One region of the Metabacillus sp. cB07 genome, then DNA from elsewhere that is predicted to be linked to it. Evidence: riboswitches for the same ligand, from Rfam matches in the RefSeq annotation. Region 1 holds a riboswitch; the other holds the start of a gene.
The links. A riboswitch is a leader RNA that binds a small molecule or an ion and turns the genes downstream of it on or off. The one in region 1 is predicted to bind lysine.
Positions count from the first base shown of each region.

Region 2: linked by a shared signal. The riboswitch ahead of JOJ89_RS15660 (aspartate kinase) and the one ahead of JOJ89_RS17900 (Na+/H+ antiporter NhaC family protein) in region 1 are both predicted to bind lysine.

Region 1 covers NZ_CP069296.1:3,488,242-3,493,679, reverse strand. The annotation lists gene JOJ89_RS17915 (bifunctional metallophosphatase/5'-nucleotidase) at 1-1,221, shown strand, start outside; gene JOJ89_RS17910 (YunC family protein) at 1,283-1,585, shown strand; gene yunB (sporulation protein YunB) at 1,688-2,455, shown strand; lysine riboswitch at 2,577-2,759, shown strand; gene JOJ89_RS17900 (Na+/H+ antiporter NhaC family protein) at 2,887-4,443, shown strand; gene JOJ89_RS17895 (sodium-dependent transporter) at 4,660-5,438, shown strand, end outside.
Region 2 covers NZ_CP069296.1:3,039,379-3,044,816, reverse strand. The annotation lists gene trxA (thioredoxin) at 1-70, shown strand, start outside; gene uvrC (excinuclease ABC subunit UvrC) at 352-2,136, shown strand; lysine riboswitch at 2,211-2,392, shown strand; gene JOJ89_RS15660 (aspartate kinase) at 2,523-3,764, shown strand; gene JOJ89_RS15655 (YslB family protein) at 3,814-4,230, opposite strand; gene JOJ89_RS15650 (succinate dehydrogenase cytochrome b558 subunit) at 4,578-5,186, shown strand; gene sdhA (succinate dehydrogenase flavoprotein subunit) at 5,217-5,438, shown strand, end outside.

The DNA.
Region 1 (5,438 bases):
AATGGGAAGACGAATGTAGAGCTTTTGAACGGCTTAGAGTATGACGCTGTGACCATCGGCAATAATGAGGGGATTACGCTTCCGCATGATGCGCTGGATACTTTATATGACCGGGCAGCATTTCCGGTCATTCTTTCAAATCTTTATACAGAGTCAGGGGAGCGTCCCCGCTGGGTGGAGCCTTATAAAATCTTCTCTTTTGCAAACGGAACTAGAGCTGCCGTTCTTGGTGTCAGCGTCTTCTATGAAAAGTTTTATCAGCTTCTCGGATGGAAAGTAACGGATCCGTTTCAAAGTCTTCGCGAAACACTGGAATTGATGAAAGACCAGACGGATATCATCATTCTGCTTTCTCATTTAGGGATTAATGACGATGAACTCCTGGCTGCGGAATTCCCTGAAATTGACGTCATTTTAGGTGCCCACACCCACCACGTCCTGGAAAAAGGGAAGCTGGTGAATGATGTGCTTCTTACAGGTGCGGGGAAAAACTGCAGCTTAATCGGCCACGTGGCATTTTCAGTTGACGGCGGCAATCTTTTTTCAAAAACAGCAAATGTAATTTCAGTTGGGGCTGAGCCGGAATGTGAGGAAGTGAAAGAGTTCCTCGATGCGGAGAGGAAGAAAAGCGATGAGATTCTGTCAGAGGAAGTGACAGTGCTTGACAGGGATCTCACACTGAACTGGTTTGGCCCTTCTGACTTTACAGCCCTTCTGGCATCAGCCGTCAAGGAGTGGTGCAAAGGCGATGTGAGCATGGTCAATGCCGGGCTGCTGCTGGAACCTTTACAAGCAGGCTCAGTGACGAGAAAAGACCTTCACAGGATTTGCCCGCATCCAATAAACCCCTGTAAAGTGCAGTTAAAGGGAGATGTCCTGAAAGAAGTGATTGCAGAGTCACGGACAGAAAAAATCGAGCAGTTAAGATTAAAGGGGCTTGGATTCAGGGGGAAAGTAATGGGCCGGATGATTTTTGACGGAATAGAGGTTCGCAGTGAGCAGAAATCAGATGGTTTAAATCACATTACGGGCATTCTTATACAAGGAGAGCCGCTTGATCCTGACCGCACCTATGACGTTGCGACAGTCGATATGTTCACTTTGGGCGTGCTGTACCCTTCCATTTACCATGCTGAAAAGAAAACCTATTATATGCCTGAAATGCTGCGTGATGTCCTTGCCTGGAAGCTGAAACAGGGACATTCGTACAAGAATGCCTAGTTTTCACACTCAATGCCTCCTGCCTTCATAAATTACAGAAGGAAGGGAGTGTGAAAGAACGATGGTATCCATGACACCTATTATGATTGGAAGTCATCAATTTACAGCTATAACGGTTGCTTTGCCTAAAACAAATTTCATGGCTGTTACAAGCGACAAAGGGTACATTATGTGCGGAGCACTCGATGTAGCGCTGCTGAATGAAAAATTGAAAGAGCGGGGAATTATTGCAGGCAGAGCAGTCGGCGTCCGGACGATCGAACAGCTTCTTGATGCTCCGCTTGAATCCATCACCTTTGAAGCCGAAAACCGCGGAATTCACGTAGGAATGAGCGGAAGAGATGCCCTGCTTAGAATGCTCTGAGACGAACTTTATAACAGCATCGTTTTAATAGATAACTTCAAAAAAATAGCGTACATCCCTCCTTACATGCATAAATATAGCTTGTAAAGGGGGGATTTATTTTTGGCCAGATTCCGCAGCCGTCCTCATAAAAAAGGGCCGCTTCCTTTCAGATATGTATTCCTGCTTTCACTCGTCTTTTTTATCTTATCTACAGCTGCGGGGCTGTGGATTGTTAATAAGGGAATTGAACCGACATTAATGACGGTGGCTGAAACCGAAACAAAACGGATTGCGACACTTGTTATCCAGAATGCGATTAACAAGGACATTAAAGAAGATGTAGATGTGGATGAAATGTTTGTCGTTGATACGGATGAAAAAGGGAATGTGACGACAATCGATTTTAACGCCAAATTTGTCAGAAGCGTGCTTGCCAAGACAACCGACAAGATTCAGGCGAATTTAAGAGAAGCTTCCAAAGGTAATATTGACGCGCTTGAACTGCCGGAGGGCGAGCATCTTACGAAAGATAAACAGGGCGAGGGAATCATCTACTCGATTCCGCTTGGCCAGGCAACGAATAATGCACTGATTGGAAACCTCGGTCCGAAAGTGCCCGTCCGTTTTTACGTTGTCGGTGAGGTGCAGACTGATGTGAAGGAAACGATTCAGCAGTATGGAATTAACAATGCGCTGATTGAAATAGCAGTTGAAATTGAAGTGAATGTCGAGGTGGTCATTCCGTTCTCCACACGAACTGCTACAGTAAGAAACAACATCCCGATTGCGATTAAAGCTGTTCAGGGGCAAGTGCCAAGCTATTACAACGGGGGCGGAGGAAGCTCACCTCCTGCGCTTGAAGTTCCCGTGGAATCAACTGGAAGGTAAGTTGCTGTTGATAGATTAGGAGATTATTGATATAATCCAACTAGTTAATGAGCTGCTTTTTGGGGCTAAAGAAATATGTCCGTTAAATCAGCATACAAATTGAATACTTCACCTTGTCTCATGATGAGGTAGAGGCGCGAAAAAGAAGAGTAGATAGTGTGAGGATGACAACTGAGATCACTATACAAAAGGCTTTTTTGCCGAAGTTATGCAGCATGCGTCAACATCTGCACAGCTGGGGTTACCTTGAATAAGGGTAACACTGTCATTGCAGGGATATCTGCAATGGTGGGCTACTGATCGTGGAGGATAACATAACATTACCTAAAAAGAGTAATGATAGTTATTTTCTATCGTACTCTTTTTTATTTGCACTTTTTTATCCTTGCATCGTGCCGGTAGCCCCATTACTAATTCCAGGAGGTTTTACCATGTCAGGCACTATTTATTCAATTCTTCCCCCGATCATCGCCATTCTGATGGTCATACTTACAAGGAAAGTCCTTCTTTCACTAGGAGTCGGAATCCTTTCCGCCGCACTTATTCTCACAAACTTTTCCATTGGAGAAACCCTTTCGAAAATCTGGGGAGCTTTTAAAGCCATCTTTATTGCAGACGGAGAGCTCAATACGTGGAATGTGTTCATTCTTCTTTTCCTGCTTATCCTTGGCGTTGTGACTGCGCTGATTTCCATTTCAGGCGGAAGCAGGGCGTTTGGCGAATGGGCTCAAAAGCGTGTTAAAACACGGGCTGGTGCTCAGTTTACCGCTGCACTTCTGGGCATTATGATTTTTATCGACGATTATTTCAACGCACTGGCTGTAGGTCAGGTCAGCCGTCCGATTACAGACCGGCAGAAAGTTTCAAGAGCCAAGCTTGCCTATATTATTGATTCAACCTCTGCGCCAGTGTGTGTTGTTTCTCCGGTTTCAAGCTGGGGAGCGTATATCATTGCCATGATCGGGACCATTCTTGCAACCCACAGTGTTTCTGAATATACCCCGTTGTCTGCTTTTATGACGATGGTTCCTATGAATTACTATGTGTTCGCTGCACTGGCTCTAGTTTTTGCAACGGCCTACTTCAACATCAATCTCGGCAGCATGAAGTTTCATGAAGAGCGGGCTATGAAAGAAGGCGTATTGTTTGATCCTGAAAAAGAGCCGCTCGGAGATATTAAGGAAGATCTGCCGGTCAGTGATAAAGGCTCGATCGGAAATCTTGTCTGGCCGATTATTGCCCTGATTATTGGAACAGTAGGCGCCATGCTCTGGACCGGGTATGAAGGCGTTCTAGCAGAAGATGGCGTTAAAGTGACGCTTCTTACAATGTTTGAATACACGGATGTGGCGAAGTCGCTTGTCATTGGAGGACTTATCGGTCTCGTGGTTACACTTGGTTTATATTTAGGCAAAGGCATCTCTTCTGCCTACTTGCCAAAAGCTTTCCTTGAGGGCATTAAATCAATGCTTCCGGCCATTTATATTCTGACGCTTGCCTGGATGATCGTTGATTTGATCGGCCAGCTGAAAACAGGAGAATACCTTGCAGGGCTAGTAGAGCAGTCAAACATGAATACAGCCTTCCTGCCTGTCATTCTGTTCGTTCTTGCAGGTTTTATGGCGTTTGCTACAGGAACGTCATGGGGAACATTCGGCATCATGCTTCCAATAGCAGGCGAAATAACGGCTGCAACTGATATTTCGATGCTTCTTCCGGCAATGGCGGCTGTCCTTGCAGGAGCTGTACTCGGAGATCACTGTTCTCCTATTTCAGATACGACGATTCTATCCTCTACTGGAGCGGGAAGCCATCACATCGACCATGTGGTGACGCAGCTTCCATATGCAGTGTCAGGAGGAATCATGGCAGCTCTTGGATATTTAGTTCTTGGACTTTCCGGAAGTATGATTCTGGGACTTTTGACAGTAATTGTGCTTTTAATTGTCTTTATCCTTATTTTCAAGAAAAAGGCAACAGCTGTTTAACAAATAAGAAAAAAGCAGAGTTCACGCGGACTCTGTCTTTTTTTTGCGAGAAAATATGACAGATTTATCATTTTACTATAATAAATTTCAAAAATCATTTTGACTTAGGCATAATGTCCGATTATACTATGTATAGTTATATTGAAATATCAGAAAATATTAAAAATTATAATTCTTCCAAATTCGGAAGAAAAGGCTAAAGGGGGCTTTACACAAATGGATAATCGTCCACAGTGGGGAACAAGGGCAGGCTTTATTTTAGCGGCTGTCGGATCGGCAATCGGACTTGGAAACATCTGGCGTTTTCCTGGAGTGGCGTACGAAAACGGCGGAGGATCGTTTTTCATCCCGTACCTTTTCGCATTGCTGACAGCAGGTATTCCCCTGCTTGTAATGGAATTTACTCTAGGTCACAAGTACCGCGGTTCTGCACCTTTAACGTATGCACGGTTAAGCAAGAAGTTTGAATGGCTCGGATGGTGGCAGGTTGGAATAGCATTTGTCATTTCTACTTATTATTCTGTCATTATCGCATGGGCAATATCATACAGCGGTTTTTCATTAAATTTAAGCTGGGGAAAAGACACTCAAACGTTCCTCTTCAATGATTACCTTCAAGCTGCAGCGCCTGGCGAACTTGGCGGATTTGCACCTGGAGTTCTCATTCCGCTCCTGATTGTATGGGTGGTTACACTTGGTGTTTTATTTGCCGGAGTTAAAAAAGGGATTGAGCTTGCAAACAAAATTTTCATTCCGACTTTAGTGGTCTTATTCTTAATTATTGTTATCCGGGCATTAACACTTGAAGGTGCTGCACTAGGTCTTGAGGCATTTTTCAAACCTGACTGGAGCATGATTGCAAACGGCAAGGTGTGGGTTGCTGCTTACGGGCAGATCTTCTTCAGTTTATCGATTGCATTTGCCATTATGGTTACGTACTCAAGCTATCTGCCTAAAAAATCGGATATTACAAACAATGCGTTCATTACGGGTTT
Region 2 (5,438 bases), 450 kb from region 1:
AGTTGTAGACAAAACGGTTGGATTCCAGCCTAAAGAAGCTTTAGCTGAACTACTTAACAAACACGCATAATTCGAAAACCTGCCTGAGATCATTCGGCTGGATCTTTCAAAATGAAAACCCAGGCTTACGAGCTTGGGTTTTTCGTTTCTCTTTCAAAAAGGAGAAAAAGCTCCTCTCCGATTCGAAAAATATGTCAATTATTGCTCAGGAAATGATTGCCCCGCTGCCTGTAAAACAGGCACGAATTCTCCTCTGACTGCGTCTGCAAATTAGCATGCATATCTCCGCACGACTCACAGACAGGAAAATGGTACAATATTGGAATAAACCTTATTAATGGAGTGTCCGCAATGGAGCAATTGATAAAAGAAAAGCTGGCCGTTTTGCCGGATCAGCCGGGCTGCTATTTGATGAAGGACCGTTTCGGCACCGTTATATATGTCGGAAAAGCAAAAGTGCTGAAGAATCGTGTCCGTTCTTATTTTACAGGCTCGCATGACGGGAAAACGCAGCGGCTTGTGAGTGAAATCAGGGATTTTGAATACATTGTAACCTCTTCAAATATAGAAGCGCTAATCTTAGAGCTGAATCTGATAAAAAAGCATGATCCAAAATACAATATCATGCTGAAGGATGACAAAATTTATCCGTTTATCAAAATCACCGGTGAAAGACATCCGCGGCTGATCGTTACCAGAAATGTAAAGAAGGATAAAGGAAAATACTTCGGTCCCTATCCAAACGTGCAGGCAGCAAGGGAAACGAAAAAGCTGCTTGACCGCCTCTATCCTCTAAGAAAATGCTCCACACTCCCTGATCGTGTATGCCTTTACTACCACATGGGACAATGCCTTGCACCCTGCGTCTACAATGTGACCCAGGAACAGAACAGGCAGATGGTGGACGAAATGACGCGCTTTCTTAAAGGCGGATTTAAGCAGATTAAAGAGGAACTCTCAAAGAAAATGCTGGCTGCATCTGAGAACCTTGACTTTGAACGTGCGAAGGAATTCCGGGACCAGATTGCCCATATTGACGCCACGATGGAAAAGCAAAAGATGACGATGAATGACTTTGTCGACCGCGATGTGTTCGGTTATTCGTACGACAAGGGGTGGATGTGCGTTCAGGTGTTTTTTGTAAGACAGGGCAAGCTGATTGAACGGGATATTGCCATGTTCCCGCTTTATCAGGAACCGGAAGAAGAGTTTTTAACCTTCCTCGGCCAGTTTTACTCAAAGAGCAATCACATTCTTCCTAAAGAAATACTGCTTCCGGACAGCGTTGACCGGGAGATGGCTGCTGAGCTTCTCGGAGTCACTGCGACGCAGCCTCAGCGGGGAAAGAAAAAGGATCTCGTTCTGCTTGCACATGAAAATGCGAAAATTGCCCTTAAAGAAAAATTCTCGCTGATTGAGCGCGATGAAGAACGAACGATAAAAGCGATCGACCAGCTGGGTGAAAAAATGGGTATTTATACGCCTGCAAGAATTGAAGCCTTTGATAATTCAAACATTCAGGGTACAGATCCGGTATCGGCCATGATCGTTTTCATTGACGGGAAGCCTGCTAAAAAGGAATACAGAAAGTATAAAATTAAAACCGTTAAAGGCCCTGATGATTATGAGTCGATGCGGGAAGTTGTCCGCAGACGATATACGCGCGTCCTGAAAGAAGAACTACCGCTTCCTGACTTGATTATTATTGACGGGGGAAAAGGCCACCTTGCAGCAGCTCAGGATGTGCTTGAAAATGAGCTTGGCTTGACCATACCTGTAGCAGGCCTTGTAAAGGACGACAAACATAGAACATCCAACCTCATGGTCGGCAGTCCGCCTGAAATTGTGGAGCTTGAACGAAACAGCCAGGAGTTCTATCTCCTCCAGCGCATTCAGGATGAGGTTCACCGGTTTGCGATTACTTTCCACAGGCAGACGCGCGGAAAGACCGCTTTTCAATCGATTCTGGATGACATACCCGGCGTTGGCGAAAAGCGCAGGAAGGTCCTGCTGAAACATTTCGGGTCTGTGAAAAAAATGAAAGAGGCAAGTATTGAGGACATTATCGCTGCAGGCATGCCTTCAAATACCGCAGAATTAATCTATGAAAAACTGCAGGAAAAAGAAGAAGCATAAAATGTTCTTGCTTTAAGCAGTAAGGTTTGCTAAAATTTTAACTAATTTCATAAATCAGATCGTTTAGTTCGTTAAATGACGGTAGAGGTGCGGACTTCAAGAGTAGCGCGTCAGAGGAAAATGGATTCCTTTGAAGACGCGTGAAAGGGGAGCGCCGCCGAAGCAAAGAAAGAGCCATTTCTTCTCTTTGCTGGTTTTGCGTTTAAGAGACGCAGGATTGTCAAGAAGATGTTTTTCTTGGAGCGCTATCTCATTGTATGAATGAAGTTCCATTATTCGTTTATGCAAGCAATGAGATAGAGAATCTCATTGCTTTTTTTGCGTTTTCCGGGATTCTCCCTTTTACTTGCTGACGATCAAATAAGACTTGAAAGGCGAGAGGCGATATGGGTTTAATTGTACAAAAATTTGGGGGCACATCAGTTGGTTCTCCGGAGAAAATCATGAATGCTGCCAACCGTGCAGCTGAAGAAAGCCAAAAGGGCAACAGTGTTGTTGTCGTTGTATCGGCAATGGGGAAAACAACGGATCATTTAGTATCACTTGCAGCTGAAATCACACAAAAACCAAGCAAGCGCGAAATGGACATGCTGCTTTCAACAGGAGAGCAAGTGACCATCTCTCTACTGACAATGGCTTTGCAGGCGAAAGGCTATGACGCTGTTTCCTATACAGGCTGGCAGGCCGGCATCAGCACAGAGCACGTCCATGGAAATGCGAGAATTTCCGGAATTGATACAGAGAAAATAGAAAAACGGCTTTCTGAAGGGAAAATCGTCGTTGTTGCCGGATTTCAGGGCTTTGCAGACGGCAGCGAGATTACGACTCTTGGACGCGGAGGATCCGATACAACAGCAGTTGCCTTAGCAGCGGCGCTGAAAGCGGACAAATGCGATATTTATACAGATGTGACGGGTGTTTACACAACCGATCCGCGCTTTGTAAAAGGGGCAAGAAAGCTTGAGGGAATTTCCTATGATGAAATGCTTGAGCTCGCTAACCTGGGAGCGGGTGTCCTGCATCCGCGTGCAGTTGAATTTGCCAAAAATTACGGAGTACCGCTTGAAGTCAGATCCAGCACAGAAGCCGAACGGGGCACGCTTATTGAGGAGGAAACAGATATGGAACAGAATTTAATTGTAAGAGGCATTGCATTTGAAGATCAGGTGTCAAAAGTGACGGTTTGCGGGCTGCAAAACGGATTGATGGCTCTTTCCACCATTTTCAAAACACTCGCAAGCCACGGAATCAATGTGGATATTATTATTCAAAGTACAGCAAACGCACAGATTGCTTCTCTTTCATTCTCTGTTAAAACAGGTGAGGTCGAAGAGACCGTGCACGTTCTTGAAACGTATAAGGAGGAACTCGGATTTGAACGGATCGAATTTGAAAACGGCCTGGCCAAAGTCTCGATCGTAGGATCCGGAATGGTCTCAAACCCGGGAGTTGCCGCGGAAATGTTCCATGTTCTTGCGAAGGAACAGATTGAGGTGAAAATGGTCAGCACGTCAGAAATAAAAGTTTCAACGGTAGTCGGCCATGCTGATATGGTGAAAGCGGTAGAAGCGCTGCACGACGCATTTGAACTTTCAGAGCAGCCGGCAGGCGTCCTTGGCGCCAACTGAGAGCTTTGATGAAAATAAAAAAAGGGCGGGTATCATGAGTACCCGTCCTTTATTCGTTTTCAAACTCCATGTCTTTGTAGTCCCATTTCACAGTAAAGTGAACTTTGTCCGCACGTTTTTTAACATGCTCATATGTTTCGGTGATCTGCTTGTTCATGCGCTGCACCTGCTGGGCGATGAAACCTGCTTCAAGCTGGAACGAAGGTTCTTTCATCGTTTTAAATCTTGCCTGGATCAGTTCGCTTTGCAGCTGAAATTCCATTTCGTCTTTTTTCTTATGTACAAGTGAAAGGTTTCCAAAGCCTGCGAGCGAAAAGAAAGCGATCAGCTCGTCGATGGATTCTGCCGGATACTTCCGCGCAAGGCTCTTGCCTGCCCAGTACATCATGGAAGCGGACTCGTTCCCCAAAATGTCAGGAATAAGCACTTCTCTAAGGAGTTCATATGCAAACGCAGGCACCTGCATATCTCTGAGCTGTGCCGTGTCAATTTGTTCTTTCGTTTTTTTCACATTCTTCCCCTCTTTCTGATTTTTATTATATATCAAGATGCGGCATGAGGCACATGCAATAAAAGTAAATTATCTGACCGATCAGCGCCAGATTAGTATTTTAAGAAAATAAAAATTGTTTGAAAAAGAGATTTGTCACAAAATTAAAATTTATGAACACGTTTTCTTGACGCTGTACCGCGTGAGGAGTACAATAAATTTGTCACATTTTATCATACAATGTTTATTTTTTTAAAAGATTGCCGGGGAATAGGAGAAACATTAAAAAAAAGATTTTAAGATTACTAGGGGGTTATGTTGAGATGGCTGGAAACAGAGAGTATTTGAACCGAAGACTTCATTCCTTGCTTGGAGTGATTCCGGTTGGCGTCTTCTTAATTCAGCATCTTGTTGTAAATAACTTTGCAACAAGAGGAGAAGAAGCATTTAACAATGCTGCACATTTTATGGAAAGCTTGCCGTTTAGAATTGTTCTGGAGACATTTATTATATTCCTCCCGCTTTTATACCATGCAATCTACGGAATTTACATTGCGTTTACAGCGAAAAACAACGTCAGCAAGTTCGGATACTTCCGCAACTGGATGTTCATGCTTCAGAGAATCTCAGGTGTTATTACACTGATTTTCGTTTCATGGCACGTGTGGGAAACAAGAATTGCAGCTGCCTTTGGAGCAGAAGTGAATTTTGATATGATGGCCTCTATTTTCAGCAATCCATTCATGATTGTTTTTTACGTAGTTGGTGTAGTATCAACAATCTTCCACTTTGCAAACGGCCTGTGGTCATTTGCTGTGAGCTGGGGAATTACAGTCACTCCTAGATCACAATTGATCTCCACTTACGTGACAATCGCACTTTTCCTTGCACTGTCCTACGTTGGAGTCAGCACTATTTTTGCATTTGTTTGATGAGTACTAGAATCAAAGGGAGTGGGCCAGATGAGTAAAGGTAGAATTATTGTCGTCGGAGGCGGTTTGGCAGGCCTGATGGCAACCATCAAAGCAGCAGAATCCGGCGTTCATGTAGATTTATTTTCGTTAGTACCAGTTAAGCGCTCTCATTCCGTTTGTGCACAAGGCGGAATCAACGGCGCTGTAAATACAAAAGGAGAAGGCGATTCTCCTTGGGAGCATTTTGATGATACAGTTTACGGCGGGGAT